DNA from 2 places in the Pusillimonas sp. NJUB218 genome. Region 2 is predicted to be linked to the other one. Evidence: predicted binding sites of a transcription regulator. Region 2 holds the regulator's gene; the other holds the start of a gene.

What was found. Region 2 encodes HrcA, which represses chaperone genes, less so after heat shock. Its sites were predicted from a motif close to TTAGCACTCNNNNNNNNNGAGTGCTAA; they were not measured.
Positions count from the first base shown of each region.
Region 1: a site for HrcA is predicted at 6,035-6,061, ahead of rpoH (RNA polymerase sigma factor RpoH). Genes of this name have one in related genera too.

Region 1 is NZ_NQMK01000001.1:107,336-116,413, reverse strand. It holds gene CHR62_RS00545 (hypothetical protein) at 1-77, shown strand, start outside; gene CHR62_RS00540 (heme A synthase) at 83-1,093, shown strand; gene cyoE (heme o synthase) at 1,090-1,983, shown strand; gene CHR62_RS00530 (SCO family protein) at 1,983-2,588, shown strand; gene CHR62_RS00525 (diguanylate cyclase domain-containing protein) at 2,756-4,750, shown strand; gene rpoH (RNA polymerase sigma factor RpoH) at 5,108-5,992, opposite strand; gene CHR62_RS00515 (PepSY-associated TM helix domain-containing protein) at 6,509-7,183, shown strand; gene CHR62_RS00510 (DUF2271 domain-containing protein) at 7,288-7,818, shown strand; gene CHR62_RS00505 (DUF4198 domain-containing protein) at 7,850-8,650, shown strand; gene CHR62_RS00500 (FAD:protein FMN transferase) at 8,656-9,078, shown strand, end outside.
Region 2 is NZ_NQMK01000004.1:174,009-183,086, forward strand. It holds gene murB (UDP-N-acetylmuramate dehydrogenase) at 1-390, shown strand, start outside; gene dapB (4-hydroxy-tetrahydrodipicolinate reductase) at 453-1,244, opposite strand; gene CHR62_RS07260 (outer membrane protein assembly factor BamE) at 1,254-1,793, opposite strand; gene fur (ferric iron uptake transcriptional regulator) at 1,871-2,290, shown strand; gene recN (DNA repair protein RecN) at 2,294-3,937, opposite strand; gene CHR62_RS07275 (NAD kinase) at 3,941-4,840, opposite strand; gene hrcA (heat-inducible transcriptional repressor HrcA) at 4,964-5,974, shown strand; gene hemH (ferrochelatase) at 5,998-7,059, shown strand; gene grpE (nucleotide exchange factor GrpE) at 7,203-7,766, shown strand; gene dnaK (molecular chaperone DnaK) at 7,866-9,078, shown strand, end outside.

The sequences.
Region 1 (9,078 bases), on a different contig from region 2:
GCACGGCCCCGGAAGAGCGTGGCCCCCGTGTACGTAAAGACATCAGCAAACTGATCTACAACTCGCGTATTGGTTAATCATGATCGACGCCATCAAAGCCCGCTACCGCAAGCTGGTTTTCTTCACCTGGTTTCTTACGCTTGACCTGATCATGTTTGGCGCCTTCGTGCGCCTGACTGACTCTGGCCTGGGTTGCCCCGACTGGCCCGGGTGCTACGGCAAAGTCACACCCATCGGCGCGTCAGACCATATTCGCGCTGCCGTCGAGGCCATGCCCTATGGCCCGGTCAGCTTCCCCAAAGCCTGGATCGAAATGATCCACCGCTACGTCGGCGCCCTGTTAGGCCTGCTGATCATTTGTATCGTCATCATGGCGTGGCGACACCGCAAGGTGCTCGGGAACACGCCCCGCCTGGCCATCGTCACACTGATTGCCGTGTGCGTACAAGGTGCTTTCGGCGCCTGGACAGTCACGCTCAAGCTCATGCCCATTATTGTCACCATTCATCTATTGGGCGGCATGACCCTTTTAGCCCTGATGACCTGGCTGGCCGCGCGCGAGAAGTCCCATCCACCCATACCAGCGGCTGCGGCGCGCTGGCACCCCTGGATGGTCGCCGGGTTCATTTTAATATTCGCCCAAATCGCCTTAGGCGGCTGGGTCAGCACCAACTATGCAGCTTTGGCGTGCATGGATTTCCCAACCTGCAATGGGCAGTGGATACCGCCTATGGACTTGCACGGCGGCTTCTCACTCATCCGCGCCTTGGGTGAGCTGCCTTCGGGCGAAATGATTTCCCAACACGCGCTTACCGCCATTCATTGGGTGCACCGTAACTTTGCTTTTGTCGTGTTTGTGTATATGGGCTTGCTGGCGCTTAAATTGCGCCAAGAGCCTGGCCTGCGCACCCCCGCCACCGCCATTTTGCTGTTGTTGCTGGCACAACTATTCACCGGCCTGACCACCATTTTCTTCGAATGGCCCTTGCTGATTGCCGTCTTGCATAACGGCGGCGCTGCGGGACTGGTTCTGTTCAGCACCACCCTGCTGGTTCGCTTGGCGGCCGCCCGTCAGACTACAATAGCGTCATGAGTACTGCATCATCCCTTCCTTCGTCCGGACTGTGGCGACAATACTGGGTATTAACCAAACCCCGTGTTACGCAACTGGCCGTATTTTGCGCCATTATCGGCATGTTCCTGGCCAGCCCGGGCTTGCCGCCCTGGCAACCCGTTGTCGCCGCAACTATCGGCATCTGGCTGCTGGCCGCTGCCGCCTTTGCGATCAACTGTCTTATCGAACAAGAAGTCGACGCCAAAATGCAGCGTACGGCGCGTCGGGCAACGGCACAGGGCACCATTACCAACCTGCAGGTATTGGTACTGTCGGGCATTTTGGGTGGTGTAGGCATGCTGGTGCTTTACCACTGGGTCAACCCGCTAACCATGTGGCTGACCTTCGCCACTTTTGTGGGCTATGCCATCATCTACACCATTATCCTCAAGCCACTGACACCACAAAATATTGTCATTGGCGGGTTGTCTGGCGCCATGCCGCCGGCGCTAGGCTGGGCCGCCGTAGCCAACTCGGTACCGGCCGAGGCCTGGGTGCTGGTGCTAATTATTTTTATCTGGACACCGCCGCACTTCTGGGCGCTGGCGCTTTACCGAAACACCGACTACGCCGAATCGGGCCTGCCCATGCTGCCGGTCACTCACGGCCAGCAATTTACGTTGCTGCACATTTTTTTGTACAGCCTGGTGCTGTTCGCCGCCACCATGCTGCCCTTCATGATCCGCATGAGCGGCTTCATTTACCTGGGCTGCGCTGCCGTGCTTAGCGGGCTGTTTGTCTGGTACTCGTGGCAGCTGTATCGTAACTATTCCGACGCCCTGTCGCGTAAACTGTTCCGTTTCTCGATTCTGTACTTGTCACTGCTGTTCCTGGCGCTGCTTATCGACCACTGGATACTGCTGCTTTAATGACTATCACCACCTTTAATCGACGCTCGTTACTTAAGCTGGCTGGCGCCGTAGGGCTGACCACATTGCTGGCGGCCTGCAGCCCCGACCCGAAACCTCAATTTCATGGGTCTGATATCTCGGGCACGGGCCTGGGTAGCGGCCTGAACATGATCGACCATACGGGCCAGCCCCGCACCCTGGCCGACTACAAAGGCAAAGCCCTGGTGGTGTTCTTCGGGTTTACGCATTGCCCAGACGTATGCCCCACGGCCCTGGCGCATATCTCGCAATCGTTGTCTTTGCTGGGAGACCAAGCAAAGGACGTTCAAGTCATGATGATCAGCGTCGACCCCGAGCGCGACACCCCCGAAGTGCTGGCAAACTATGTCAAAGCCTTTAACCCCGACTTTGCGGGGCTGACAGGCTCGCCAGATCAACTGAAAGAAACGGCACGCTCATTCAAGGCGTTTTATGCCAAGGTGCCCGACCGCAGCAACGACACCTACTCGATGGACCACACGGCATCGTTCTATTTGTTTGACAAGAACGGCCAAGCACGTGTGCTAGTCAACGCCACAGCTCCAGCCGATCAACTGGCCGCCGACATAAAAGCACTGTTGTAATTACTGGCCCAATGCGCTTAAGATGGGTGGCGATTATGCCAATCACCACCGGGGCTATCTTGCGCAAATGCCTTTTCAATGCTGTTGGGCCCCCTTGGTTGGCAAGCCCTACATACCAGCCATATTTGATTTTGGCGTGGCTAACAAAACTGCTATTTGTTGTTTGCTTGATATGTCTGGCATTAGCTACGCGGCCAGCACACGCCACTAATACCGCCCCCGACATCTCCCAACCAGCGCGCACGCTGGAAATCGGTATTTTCAACTATCGCCCCGAACACATCTTGCGGCCGATGTGGGTGCCTTTAGCCGAATATCTCCAAAAAATCCTGCCTGGCCACGCCGTCAGACTGCACTTTCTTGAACAAGACGAAATGGCCACCGCCGTCGATAACGCGCTGCTGGACATCGTGTTTACCAACCCGGCCCATTACATCCGCCTGCGTAGTTCGAACCTGTTAACTGGGGCCATTGCCACCCAGGTTACCCTGCACGCCGGGCAGCCTGTCTCGCAGCTGGGCGGCGTCATTATCAAACGCAAAGACAACGACAGCATCAAGACCCTTTCAGACCTTGAAGGAAAAAAGGTCGCCATTCTGGGCCGCCAGTACCTGGGCGGCTACACGGCACAAGCAGCACATCTGCGCAAGAAGGGTATCGACCTGGATCGCATCCAGTTTATGGCGCTAGGCAACCCACACGACAAGGTGGTCGATGCCGTACTCGACAAGCGCGCCGATGCCGGCTTTATTCGTACCGGCATACTCGAGGCCATGCAAACCCAAGGGCGCACCGACGTTGCACAGCTTGAAGTACTGGAGCCCATCAAATGGCCCAACTTCCCTTTTGTAACGTCAACAACGCTTTACCCAGAATGGGCCATTGCTGCGTTACCGCACATCGACCGCGACACCAGTCGGCGTGTGTTGGCGGCCTTGCTGGCCATCGAACCCGGTGACCCGGTCGCGGTCAAGGCCGGTATCTATGGCTTCACCATTCCGCGGGACTACAGTGCCGTCGAGGACGCCATGGTCACGCTGCGGCTCCCCCCCTTCGACCAGGCGCCGTCGGTGACGCCCGTTGAGTTCATTCAGCAAAACCTTCTGCTGGTCGGTACGCTAAGTGCGGTAGTGATTGCCTTAGCGCTGCAAACGACACGCCTGGCGTGGCTACACCGCCAGCTACTTGCGGCCAGGGCAGCCGAACAGCGTCTTAACGCCCAGCGCATTTTGGCCGAGCAAGAGCGCAGCGCCCTGTGGCAACGGCTGGGCGAGCTGGCCGAGAACGTACCCGGCGCGTTGTATCAGTTCCGACTGGATGCCGATGGCGCTAGCCGATTTACCTATGCCTCACCCCAAATTGCCGATGTGTACGGCTACACCTACGCCCAATTGTCAGAAGATGCCAATAGGGTCTACAACCGTGTTCACCCTGACGACTATCCGCAGTTGACGCAGTTCATTGAAAACTCGGCCGCTACGCTGAACACATGGACGGCAACCTATCGGTACAACCACCCCACCAAGGGCGAAATCTGGGTAAAGGGCAGCTCGACCCCCACGCGACACGACGATGGCAGCATTACATGGCATGGTTATATCCAGGACATCACCGTGCTCAAGCATCACGAGCAAGAGCTGGAGCGCATGGGTTTTTATGATGCATTAACCGGCATCCCGAACCGTCGGCTGTTGGTCGACAGACTGCACCAAGCCGTCGCCCAGGCACAACGCACCAACGAAACACTGGCCGTATGCATGCTCGATCTTGATGGGTTCAAACCCGTCAACGACCAGCATGGTCACGACGCAGGCGATCACTTACTGATCGAAATAGCGCATCGGCTGCAAACATTGGTCCGTGCCGAAGACACCGTCGCTCGCCTGGGCGGAGACGAATTCACACTCATCTTGCGACGCCCCAACGGGACGACTATCTTCGACAAAATTTTAGAGTCCCTTCGCACACCCATAACCCTGGGCCAAGCGACAGTCAGTGTATCGGCGAGCATTGGCATAGCCTATTTTGATGGCAGCGCACCCGTCGACGCCGACGACCTGCTGAAACGCGCAGACCAGGCGTTGTATGCCGCAAAGCACAACGGCCGAAATAACTATGTGGTTTACAAAGACAAGACCGTCTCTAGGGCTTGGCGCGCGTAATTTTTTCGGGCTTACGCGCCATTAACAAGAGCCTGACCATCGCAGGCTGCGGACATAAAAAAGGGGACGCCGAGGTTGGCGTCCCACTAAAAAACCCGCTTCAGAAGGGAGGGGATTGAGAGAAGCAGAAGCGGTCACAAGACACCGGACACAACGAGGTGAATGTCAACGATGTCTTATAAGGTTTAGGCCTTACGACCGGCATTTGGTTCAGTCAAATACCTGATGAAAATGTATTTTTTTGTATCTGCCCTGCTGCCAACGCCAGGGCGACTAATTAAGCCTGATCTGGCTCGACGCGACGCCTGACACTTAAAAGCACCCGCCCGCAAGGCGATCAAGCACCCGCCAGTTAGCTTAAACCGTGAGCGCTGCGCGCATTTTTTTGAATGCTGCTGCCTCGATCTGGCGGATGCGCTCGGCCGATACGCCGTATTCGGCAGCCAGCTCGTGCAGGGTGGCGCCACCCTCGTCTTGCAACCAACGAGCCTCGACAATGCGCCGGGAACGTGCGTCGAGCATTTCCAGGGCCTTGCCCAGCCCGGGGCCTTGCAGCGCATCGCTCGCGCGGCGCTCTAGCACGTTGGAGGGCTCTTGCATGCCGTCGTCAGACAAGTACGAGACAGGGGCAAAAGCATCTTCGTCGTCTTGAGGCGCTTCGAGGGCCAGTTCGCGCCCCGTCAGACGGACTTCCATCTCGCTGACGTCTTCGGGACGTACGTTGAGTTCGCGCGCAATGGCATCGACCTGCGCCGGATCGAGCGTTTGGCCGTCGGGGCGCATTCTGCGCAAATTAAAGAACAGCTTGCGCTGAGCCTTAGTGGTGGCGATTTTGACCATACGCCAGTTGCGCACGATGTATTCGTGAATTTCGGCTTTGATCCAGTGCACAGCAAACGACACCAGCCGCACACCGCGGTCGGGGTCGAAACGCTTGACGGCCTTCATGAGGCCGATATTGCCTTCCTGGATAAGGTCGGCATGCGCCAGACCATAGCCCAGGTACTGGCGCGAAACCGATACGACCAGACGCAGATGCGACAAGATGAGTTCGCGAGCAGCGTCGAGATCTGCGGCATCGCGCAAACGCTTGCCCAGTTCAGTTTCTTGCTCGGCAGAAAGCACGGGCAAACGATTAACCGCTGCAATATAGGCCTCGATAGTGCCTAATGCACCGGGGTTCGAGATGGCCGCTGTTAATGCTGTATTAGACAGTGCCAAAGATTGCGATGGGTTCGTCATTTTCGTGTGCAGTCCTGATCCTTGAAATAGGTAACTTTTATATTAGCACTCTGTGCGGCCGAGTGCTAAGAGCGTTACCAATATGACCAGCGGTCGGAGCAGAAAGTTCAAAAAAAAAGCGCTCACACAGCGCGCCGAAGCGGCTGTGTGAGCGCGAGGCTCTCTCTCATTAGCCATACTACGCACGAAGTTTGAAGACTTCGTGAAATACATAAAGCAATATCTGTGCCACATCACAGACCGCAGTGCCCCCATAGGGTGCAGACGGCATCTGAACACCGAATGCACTGCCGAGAGCGCTAGAACGCCCCAGTATGGATCAGCCCCGCCCCACAATCTGCACCGCAAGCCACCAGACTCAATAACAATAATAATGATGATAACCATTCTTATTTAATATATAATCGGCGCCAGTCGATCTAACAGGTCAAACGCAGGGTATTGCCTTGCATTAAAACAGTCACATTTCGCCATCTGAACCCACCCATTGCGCCCCGAGCGCCTGTTTTGAATTAAATGAACGCCGTCGCCCGCAGCAAGCCTCGCAACAAGAACACCTGGATGAAAACAATGCATCAGTGGCATTGGGTAAGCGCCGCTATCAGCCTGGCGGGCCTGATTCTGTTTTCGATTACCGGGGTCACGCTGAACAACACTTCGCTGTTCGAGGGCAACGCCGAAACGACCCAACGCCAACTTGCACTGCCCAACGACATCCACGCCAATATTCAGTCGTGGGCCAATACCGTCACTAACGGCGACGCATCGGCATCCAAAACGCAGCACACCAGCCACCCTGTGCTGCCCACCAACCTCGAGAACTGGTTTGACCAGGCCCTGGGCATTCGTATTGCTGGGCGACCGGCCGAAGTGTCCGCTGACGAAGTGTATGTATCTCTGCCCGAGCCTGGCGGCGATGCCTGGCTGGCCATTGACCTGGCCACCGGCGAACTCGAGTACGAACGTATACATCGCGGCGCGATCGCCTACCTGAACGACTTGCATAAAGGACGTCATAGCGGAGTCGCATGGCGCTGGTTTATTGACATACTGGCCGTTGCCTGCCTGGTCTTCGCCATTACCGGCTTGGTCCTGCTGAAGATCCACGGCAAGAACCGCCCGATGACCTGGCCCATTACCAGCGCCGGCGTTGTGATTCCCGCGCTGCTGATGCTGCTTCTCGTCCACTGACGACGAGTCCACGAGTGCTTTACGTCCCCTAGAACATAAAACCATCAACGCCGTCTAAACCGACCCAACGCAAACCCACAGACCCTGAACCAGAGACCGTAACCATGGCCCTTCCAGTTAAAACCGCCGCCACCACCGCTATTTTGCTGACTTCGCTGATGGGCGGGCACAGCGTGGCGGCCGACCTGGCACTGAACATCAACCTGCCAAAAATTGACACCGCCGAATACCACCGACCCTACGTAGCGGTTTGGCTAGAGGGCGAAAATCGCAAAGTCGTACGCGACATTGCAGTGTGGTACGAAAACAAGAAGGCCGACGGTGAAGGCAAGAAATGGCTGAAAGACCTGCGCCAATGGTGGCGTGTCAGCGGCCGTACCCAAGGCGAACCAGACGACGCCGTGACAGGGGCAACACGCCCGGTCGGCGATCACAAAATCAGCGTACCCGCCAATGCCGCCGCACTCAAAGACCTGCCCGCCGGCCAATACGACATTGTTGTCGAAGCTTCACGCGAAAAGGGCGGACGCGAGCTAGTTCGCCTGCCGCTAGCGTGGCCGCCCGCAGCAACGCAGCACCAGGCCACTGAAGGCAAACACGAACTGGGCGCTGTCACTTTACACGCCAACCCCTAACTGCATTTCACACTTTGGAAGAGACCGTCTTATGAAGAAATTGCTTGCCCTGTCGCTGCTGGCGGCCACCCTGACAGCCCCTGCCGCTAACGCCCACGACTTCTGGCTGTTGCCTTCGTCTACCGTACTGTCGGGCGACAAGGCGTGGGTTACCGTCGACGCCGCCGTCAGCAACGACAAATTTCATGTCAACTACCGCCCATTGCAACTAAGCAACCTGAACATCACCAGCCCCAGCGGCAAGCCTGTACAGGCCCAAAACACCTTTACGGGCCAAATGCGCAGCGGCTTTGACGTAGAACTGACGGAACCCGGCACGTATCAGCTGGCCATTGTCAACGCAGGCCTGGTCGCCTTCTGGAAAGAAGACGGCAAGAACAAACGCTGGATGGGCACGCCCGAGAAGTTTGCAACCGAAGTACCACAGAACGCCGAAGATCTGCGTGTCACGCAGCGCCATGGCCGCATCGAAACTTTTGTCACTCGCGACAAACCCACGACCATTAAAGCCGATGATCAGGGCCTGAGCCTGCGCCCGCTAACCCATCCGAACGATTTGTACGCGGGCGAAAAGGCAAGCTTCGTCGTATTGCTCGACGGCCAACCCGCCCAAAACATCGATGTCGAGGTCGTGCGTGGCGCCCAGCGTTACCGCAACCAGGTTGAAGAAATCATCGCCAAGACAAATGCAGACGGCGAAATCGAAGTGACCTGGCCGCAAGCTGGCCAATACTGGTTGCACATCGAACACAGCGATGACAAGACCAGCGTAAAACAAGCGAAAACACGCAACTTGTCTTACACAGCCACACTCGAGGTCTTGCCGCAGTAACGCCTATGAGCGACTGGATACGCCTGCAGGGTAACAGCATGGGGACGACGTGGGCGGTGGACATCGGTCCGCACAACCCCGCCTTGCGCCCCACAGGCACAAGCCTTGTCGGAAGACATCCGGCTCCGGCTTTACCTAGCGCAATACAAGCCGCCTTGCAGGCCGCGCTCGACAACATCGTCGACCAAATGAGCACCTGGGACACCGGCAGTACCATCAGCCGGCTGAACCGTGCCGAGCCCGGCTGGTATCAGATAGAACCCGAGTTCTACACAGTGATGGAAGCCGCCCTGCAGGTGGCGCAAGCCACGCAAGGCGCCTACGACCCTACCCTGAATGAGCTGGTAAACCTGTGGGGCTTTGGACCGGCCGGCCCCTGTACCCGGCCCCCGGCGCCGGCAGCGCTACGCGATGCCCTGCTGCGCAGC
Region 2 (9,078 bases):
ACGCCCCGACAGGTATTTGATGCAGTTTGCGCTATCAGGCAAAGCAAATTGCCCGACCCGGCGGTGCTGGGCAATGCAGGCAGTTTCTTTAAAAATCCGGTGGTTGAGGCGTCGGTTTGGGAAGGCCTGAGGGCTGGCTTCCCTGACCTGGTTGGTTACCCGCAGCCTGACGGCACCTTTAAGCTGGCGGCCGGCTGGCTGATTGATCGTGCTGGCTGGAAAGGGCGCCGCCAGGGTGCGGTGGGTGTGCACGACCGGCAAGCGCTTGTATTGGTTAATTTTGGTGGGGCGACGTCTGCAGAGTTGCTGACGTTGGCGCAGAATATTTGCGCCGATGTTTACGCCCGCTTTGGGGTAAGGTTAGAGCAAGAGCCCGTGTTGTGTGCTTGATTGCCGGCCTCCAGGCGGTAGGCCGGCAAGCTTTGTGTTTTATTGGGTAATGCCTGTTCTGATCAACTAGAGAGCACGTCTTGCATGTCGAACAGGCCGAACTCTTTACGCGCCAGGTAACGTGCGGCACGCAGGCTGCCTTGGGCGTAGGTGGTCCGGCTGCTAGAGCGATGTGAGATCTCGATGCGCTCGCCGGCACCGCAAAAAAACACCGTGTGGTCACCCACGATATCGCCGCCGCGCATGACCGAAAAACCAATGCGGCCGTCTTCACGTGCGCCTGTATGCCCGTGGCGCGCCCAATCGGCGATATCGTCTAGCTTCTCGCCCCAAGCCCGGGCGACGGTTTCGCCCATAGCCAAAGCAGTGCCCGAAGGCGCGTCGACTTTGTTGCGATGATGGGCTTCGAAGACTTCGACGTCGTAGCCACTATTGAGCAGGCGCGCTGCCATGTCCAGCAATTTGAGCGTCGCGTTGACGCCTACGCTCATGTTTGGGGCGAACACAATGGCTGTTTTTTGACTTGCGGCCTGAATGGCCTGCTTACCCGCGATATCGAAGCCTGTTGTGCCGATAACGCACTTGACCTTATGTTTGACGCATGCCTCGAGGTGGGTAAGTGTGCCTTCTGGGCGCGTGAAGTCGATGAGACAGTCGGCGTGACTTAATGCGTCGAGGTCGTCGGTAATGTGCACGCCCGTCGTGTGGCCCAGAAAGCCACCGGCGTCTTGGCCTATGCAGGCCGAACCGGCGCGGTCGAGCGCAACGGCGAGCGTCAGGTCGGGCGAATTAATGACAGCTTCGATCAGCATGCGGCCCATGCGGCCGTCGGATCCTGCAATGGCGATGCGCATAGGGGTCTCTTAGCGTAAGGGTTCGGAAACAGGCTGGCTTTGAATCACGGCAGCCGGCGTGCGCTCAGGGTTGATCTCGATCTCGGTGTTGGGGCCAGCCCGGCGTTCGATGGCGGCTTTGCCAGCGTCGGCGTCTTGCGGTGCGCCTTCGGCCGATTGGGCGCCCGAATCACTCTTTTCGAAAGGTTGGCGGTCGGGCATTTGGTCTCCGGCCCATCGCAGTAGTACGTCGCCTTCGAACCAGACAGTGAACTTACGCTCTTCTTCTTCGCCGTAACCGGGTTTGTTGAAGTAGGGGTAATCCCAGCGGTCGTTGCGGAAGATGTCTTGCAGGGTGGGTGTGCCCAAAATGAAGCGAACTTGCTCACGGGTCATGCCGGGTTCGAGTCGCGCGACTTGCTCGGCAGTCACCCAGTTGCCCTGCTGAACGTCGGCCCGGTAAGGGAAGCCCCACTTGGTGCCGCCGCATGCGGTGAGCGTCAGGGCCAGCGCACCAACGGTCAAGCCTGTGCGCAACTTTGAAAATAGTGGTTTAGCAGTCGTAAGCACGAAGCGCCCCTGTGATTCAGGTTGAATAAAACCGTTATGATAAAGGCATAATGTCCACCTGCCCGAGAGCCTCGAACATGAATGAACAAAACGAACTGAAAAACATGGGTCTTAAGGCAACGTTTCCACGCCTTAAAATTCTGGATGTTTTTCGTAAATCAGACACACGCCACCAAAGCGCCGAAGACGTTTACCGTGCCCTTATCGCAGAAGATATCGATATTGGCCTGGCAACCGTTTACCGCGTGCTGACGCAGTTTGAACAGGCAGGTATTCTAACGCGTAGCCAGTTCGATGGGGGCAAGGCCGTTTTCGAGCTTAACGACGGCGACCACCACGACCATCTTATCTGCACCAACTGTGGCAAGGTGGTCGAGTTCACCGACCCCGACATCGAAAAGCGTCAGCACCTGATCGCCGAGCAAAAAAACTTTACGCTCGAAAGCCACACTATGATGCTTTACGGCATTTGCGGGTCGTGCCAGAAGAAAAAATAAGCTTCAGGCCCCCAGCATTTCGGCGGCATGCTGACGCGTAGTGTCGGTAATGCTTAGCCCACCCAGCATGCGCGCTATCTCATCGATGCGCGCTTTTTTATCGAGTAAATCGATGCGCGAGGTCGTTTTGCCTTTGTGCTGAGACTTGCTGACCTTGAAGTGATGGTTGCCGCAAGCCGCTACCTGGGGCAAGTGTGTGACGCATAGCACCTGATGGCGTTCGCCCAGGGCCCCAAGCAGTTTGCCCACTACTTCGGCCACCCCGCCGCCAATACCGCTGTCGACCTCGTCGAAAATAAGTGTAGGGACGCGTGCAGCCTGGCTGGCGATGACTGACAGCGCCAGCGACAGCCGGGCCAGTTCGCCGCCTGAGGCCACCTTGGCCAGCGGGCGAGGCTGTGTGCCGGTGTGGGCCGCCACCAAAAATTCAATGGTTTCGTTGCCGTTAGGGCCAGATGCACAAGGGGTGATGGCCACATCGAAGCGCCCGCCGGCCATGGCTAGCGTTTGCATGGCTTGAGTGACGGCGGGTGCCATGAGGCTGGCAGCCTTTTTTCGTGCGGCTGTCAATTGTGCCGCCCATGTCGTGTAGTGGTCGTGCGCTGCCTGGGCTTTGGCTTCGAGTGCTGCCAGGTCGATGCCAGCTTGTGTTTCGTGTAGCCGTTCACGCAAGCGTGTGGCCAAGGCGGGGATCTCGTCGGGTTCGACGCGGAATTTGCGAGCGGCGTCGAAGATGGCCGACATTCGCGCCTCGGCTTGCTGCAGGGCGTCGGGGTCGAGGTCGAGCTTGCTGATGTAGCTGTTCAGGTCGGATATGGCCTCGGCAGTCGCGATGCGAGCCGATTCGAGTGTGTCGCAAATTACGGCGAGTTGTGCGTCATGGCGAAGCATGCCTTGCAGCCGATGCGCTGCGGTGTTCAGGATGTGATGCGCGCCGGCGGTGTCGTCGTCTAATGCGCTTAAAGCCTGTGTGGCGTTTTCAAGTAACGATTGGGCGTGAGCCAGGCGGTTGTGTTCAGCCGAGAGGGCGTCCCATTCGCCGTCGGCCAGGCTTAGCTGTTCAAGCTCGTTGACTTGCCATTCGAGCCGGTTTTGTTCTTCTTGAAGTGTGTCGGTATGTGCGCGCGCATTGTCGAGCTGTTTGGTCAGTGTTTGCCAGGCCTGCCAAGCTTGCGCCACATTTTGGACTAGATCGGTGTGGCGGCCTTGCGTGTCGAGTAGTTCGCGCTGGCTACCGGGTTTGAGCAGGCTTTGGTGGGCGTGCTGGCCATGGATATCGACCAACTGTTCGCTTAGTTCGCGTAATTGGCCCAGCGTGGCGGGCACCCCGTTAATGTAGGCGCGGCTTTTGCCTTGCTGGTCGATTACGCGACGAAGCACCAGCGTATCGTCGGTATCAAGGTCGTGTTCGGTCAGCCAGCCGACCAGGTTGTCGGGCACGTTAAATACCGCGCTGATGTCGGCCTTGTCGGCGCCATCGCGAATAAAAGCGGTGTCGGCACGCGCGCCCAGCACCAGCGACAGGGCGTCGATAAGAATTGACTTGCCAGCGCCTGTCTCGCCTGAAAACACTGTGAAACCCGAGTCGAATTGGATTTCGGAGTGCTCGACAATGACGAAATCGGTAAGGCTCAGGGATCGCAACATGGTTTATTCGGTCTCGTCTGACAGGGTGGGCATTTGGTTCCAGAGCAATTTGCGCCGCAACGTCGAGAAAAAGCTGTAACCGGTTGGGTGAACGAAGCGTATGGTATCTTGCGCGCGCCGCACTTCGATGCGGTCGCCGGCTTGGCATTCGGACCAGGTTTGCATGTCGAAGTGAACGCTGGCACCTGATTCGACGCGGCTGAGCGATGTGATGGTGATGCTGAGTACGCCGCTGTCGGGGATGACGATGGGTCGGTTTGACAATGTTTGCGGTGCGACCGGTACCAGCAGCATGGTGCGCAGTTGCGGGTGCAAAATGGGGCCGTTGGCCGACAGCGCGTAAGCGGTCGAGCCCGTCGGGGTAGAGATGATCAGGCCGTCGGCGCGTTGGTTGTACATCAGGTTGCCATCGAGCTCGACGCCCAGTTCGATCATGCCGCCGCGGCCGGCGCGATTGATGACGACGTCGTTCAGGGCAACCCCCGAAAACATGATCTGGTCGCCGCGCATGACGCGGCCTTCAAGTAAGATGCGCTCTTCGATATTGAAGTTGCCTTCGATGACGCGTGTTAAAGCGGCGGCTGCCGACTGCAGCGGGATGTCGGTAATAAACCCGAGCCGTCCGTGGTTGATGCCGATAAGCGGTACATGGGCCCGCGCCAGCATGCGGGCTGCGCCCAGCATGGTGCCGTCGCCGCCCATAATAACGGCCAGGTCGGCCTGGCCGCCGATTTCGGCGTACGACGCGACAGCGTATTCGGTGACTCCGGTATTAACGGCAGTATCGGTTTCGACAAGAACGCGGCACCCTGCTTTTTCGAGGGTCGCGGCCAGTTCGCGCAGCGGGGCGTCAAGTCCGCTGTCCTGGTAGCGCCCGACCAACGCTACAGTTTTGAAATGCATTGTGCCGATACCTTGTTTATGATGTTTGGGTTCAGATAAATTTATTATATGTTCCACAAGCGTTTGTTGTTGTACCCGGAACGACAACTTTGTCTTCCGGAGGCGTAAGGTTTAAACATGGACATGGACGACAGAGCCAAAGCCCTGCTCAAGGCACTCATCGAGCGTTATATTGCCGATGGTCAACCCGTGGGGTCGCGCACACTTTCAAAAATGTTCGAGCTGTCCCCGGCCACCATTCGTAATGTCATGGCCGACCTCGAAGAGCTGGGGCTTATCCATAGCCCGCATACGTCGGCCGGGCGGGTGCCAACCCCGCGAGGCTACCGTCTGTTTGTCGATCGTCTGCTGGCGACGCAACGCTTCGAGGTTTTGCAACCCAGCCAGATACGCGAGATGTTGCCGGCATCCGAGCCGACACGAGCCGTTAATGCTGCGGCGAATTTGTTGTCTAACCTTACCCGCTTTGCCGGTGTGGTGCTGGCCCCAAAGCGCTCGCAAGTATTTCGGCAAATCGAATTCATCCGTCTTTCCGACAAGCGCGTTCTGCTGATCATCGTGACACCGGACGGTGACGTACAAAACCGCATTTTGTTTGTTCAGCGCGATTACCTCGACCAAGAGCTGACCGAAGCCAGTAATTTCTTTAATGCGCATTTTGCAGGCCGGTCGTTTTATGAAGTCCGCGAGGCCATTACCAACGAGTTGTCATCGCTTAAAGAAGATATTTCGCGTCTGATGCAACAGGCGGTTGAGGCGGGTACGGCGTCTGACGGCAGTGATGACGGCGTGGTGATTTCCGGCGAAAGCAAATTACTCGATATTTCCGACATCGCGTCAGACATGGATCGCTTGCGTCGCATGTTTGCACTTTTCGAGAAAAAAACCGATCTGTTGCAGTTGCTCGATGTCTCCAGCCGCGCGCATGGTGTGCAAATTTATATCGGCGGCGATTCACAGCTTGTCCCGCTAGAAGACGTCTCGGTTATTACAGCACCCTATGGTATCGACGGTAAAATCGTCGGCACTCTGGGTGTGATCGGGCCTACCCGTATGGCCTACGATCGCGTCATTCCCATCGTCGACATCACGGCGCGCCTGCTCTCAAACGCGCTTAGCCACAACACGTCCTGACCCCGATTCTTTCAAGGCCTTTCATGTCCAGTTTTTTGCCGTCTCGTTATCTGCCCGAAACGCCCGATCCTCATGGCCTTGATCCGAACCCGCCGGCGCGCGCCGAGGGCCCCGTCGGCGTTCTGCTGGTCAATCTGGGTACGCCCGATGCACCGACAGCGCCCGCTATCCGCCGGTATTTGTCCGAGTTTCTGTCCGACCCGCGCGTCATCGAAATTCCGCAATGGATCTGGCAATTTATTTTGCAGGGCATTATTTTGCGTATCCGGCCCCGTAAGCTGGTGCCGCGTTATGCCGGTATTTGGCTCGAAAACGGCTCACCGCTTACGGTGTACAGCCAGGCGCAGGCCGACCGCGTGCAAGACCTGTTAACCGAGCAGGGGCACGACGTGCACGTGGTCCTGGCTATGCGCTACGGCAACCCTTCCGTGGCGCAGGGTATCGAAGCCCTGCGAGCGAAAGGGTGCGAGCGCATCCTGACGGTGCCCATGTATCCGCAGTATGCAGCCAGTACTACCGCCACCGCGGTTGATGCGGTGTGCACTTATGCAGCGCGCTTGCGTAATCAGCCCGAACTGCGGTTTGTGAAACGTTACCCGACTTTGCCCGCCTATATTAAAGCCATGGCCGACAAGGTTCGCGCACTGTGGCAATCGCAAGGTAAGCCCGAGCGTCTGTTGTTGAGTTTTCATGGTTTGCCCCAGCGCACTATTAATCAGGGTGATCCTTATCATCGCGACTGCATGGACACGGCAGCAGCGCTGCGTGAATGTCTGGGCGAAGACGGCCATTTGGTGCATGTGTCGTTTCAAAGCCGGTTTGGCGCCGAGAAATGGTTGCAGCCCTATACCGAGCCCACCCTCAAAGCCTGGGCTGAACAAGGGGTGCGCCGGGTCGATGTCATGTGTCCGGGTTTTCTGGCCGATTGTCTCGAGACGCTCGAGGAAATCCAGGTGGAGTGTCAAGAGGCGTTTTTACATGCAGGCGGCGAACAGTTCCGTTATATCGAATGCCTCAACGATGACGAAACCTGGGCGCGCGGCCTGACCGGCCTGGTCAAGCAGCATCTGCAGGGCTGGTTGTAAAAGGGGCGGTCGCCGGCACATGGCTAACCCTCGGCGGGGCTAATCGCCTGCGCACTTTGTACACAGCTATTTCTGGTCTTGAAATGGGGGCGAGTGCCCCCATTTGCATTGAATTGAATCACTTGAAGTGGAGAGCTTTAACTATGTCGACGAACCAGCAGCCCCTTGATCCCAAAGACGAAAATCCGGCAACGGACACTTCCGAGCAGCTCGAGTCGAACGAGCCTCTAGGCGCCGAGGGTGCAGACCATGATCTGGCCGCTTTGCTCGAGGCCGCTCAGGCCCAGGTCGCCCAATACCACGATGAGCTTTTGCGCGCCAAAGCCGAGGTCGAAAATATTCGCCGCCGTGCACAGGATGACGTTGCCAAGGCTCGCAAGTTCGGCACCGAGTCGTTTGCCGAGAGCCTGGTGCCTGTCAAAGACAGCCTTGAGGCCGCGCTTGCATTGCCTGACCAAACGCCCGATGCCTGGCGTGCAGGTGTCGAGGCCACACTTAAGCAACTGGTGTCCGCGTTCGAGCGTAACCTCATGAAAGATGTAGCGCCGGTTCCTGGCGACAAATTCGACCCCAACGTGCATCAAGCCATTTCGTCGATTCCGTCCGACTTCCCCGAAGGGAGCATTGTGCAAACCCTCCAGAAGGGGTACACCATTGCCGACCGCGTCTTGCGGCCTGCGTTGGTTACGGTGTCTTCCGGCAAGTAAAAAAAATCGGGGCGTCGCCTTGAAAAGGTGTTATCAGGCCCCAATTACTCGACATCAAGCTGATTTTTACTAATTTCGAATTTTTCAGGGCTATATATTATGGGCAAGATTATTGGCATCGACCTGGGTACCACCAACAGCTGCGTGGCAGTCATGGATGGCGGCAAGGTCAAAATCATCGAAAACGCTGAAGGCGCCCGTACCACGCCTTCTATCGTGGCTTACATGCAAGACGGCGAGATTCTGGTGGGTGCACCCGCCAAGCGCCAGGCAGTCACCAACCCTGCCAACACGCTTTACGCCGTCAAACGTCTGATCGGCCGTAAGTTTGAAGAAAAAGCCGTACAAAAAGACATCGACCTGATGCCTTACAAGATCGTCAAAGCCGACAACGGCGATGCATGGGTTGAGGCGCAAGGCAAGAAGCTCGCGCCACCTCAGGTGTCGGCCGACGTGCTGCGCAAAATGAAGAAAACCGCCGAAGATTACCTTGGCGAAGAGGTGACCGAAGCCGTTATTACAGTGCCGGCTTACTTCAACGACAGCCAGCGCCAGGCGACCAAAGACGCCGGCCGTATTGCCGGTCTTGAAGTCAAGCGCATTATCAACGAGCCGACCGCCGCTGCACTGGCGTTTGGTATGGACAAAACGGAAAAGGGCGACCGCAAGATTGCGGTTTACGACCTTGGCGGTGGTACGTTCGACGTATCTATCATCGAAATCGCTGACATCGATGGCGAGAAGCAGTTCGAAGTGTTGTCGACCAACGGCGACACCTTCCTGGGCGGTGAGGACTTCGACCAGCGCATTATCGACTACATCATCGACGAGTTCAAAAAAGAAAGCGGCGTTGATCTGTCCAAAGATGTGCTTGCGCTTCAGCGCCTCAAAGAAGCTGCTGAAAAGGCAAAAATCGAACTGTCCTCGACTCAGCAAACCGAAATCAACCTGCCGTACATCACGGCCGACGCTTCTGGTCCTAAGCACCTGGCGCTTAAAATCTCGCGCTCCAAGCTCGAGGCTTTGGTTGAAGAGCTGATCGAACGTACCATCGATCCTTGCCGTATCGCCATCAAAGATGCCGGCGTCAAGGTATCTGAAATCGACGACGTTATTTTGGTCGGCGGTATGACCCGCATGCCCAAAGTGCAGGAAAAGGTCAAAGAGTTCTTCGGCCGCGACCCACGTAAAGATGTCAACCCCGACGAAGCCGTTGCTGCAGGCGCTGCCATTCAGGGTTCGGTGTTGTCTGGTGATCGTAAAGACGTTCTGCTGCTCGACGTTACCCCGCTGTCCCTGGGTATCGAAACCC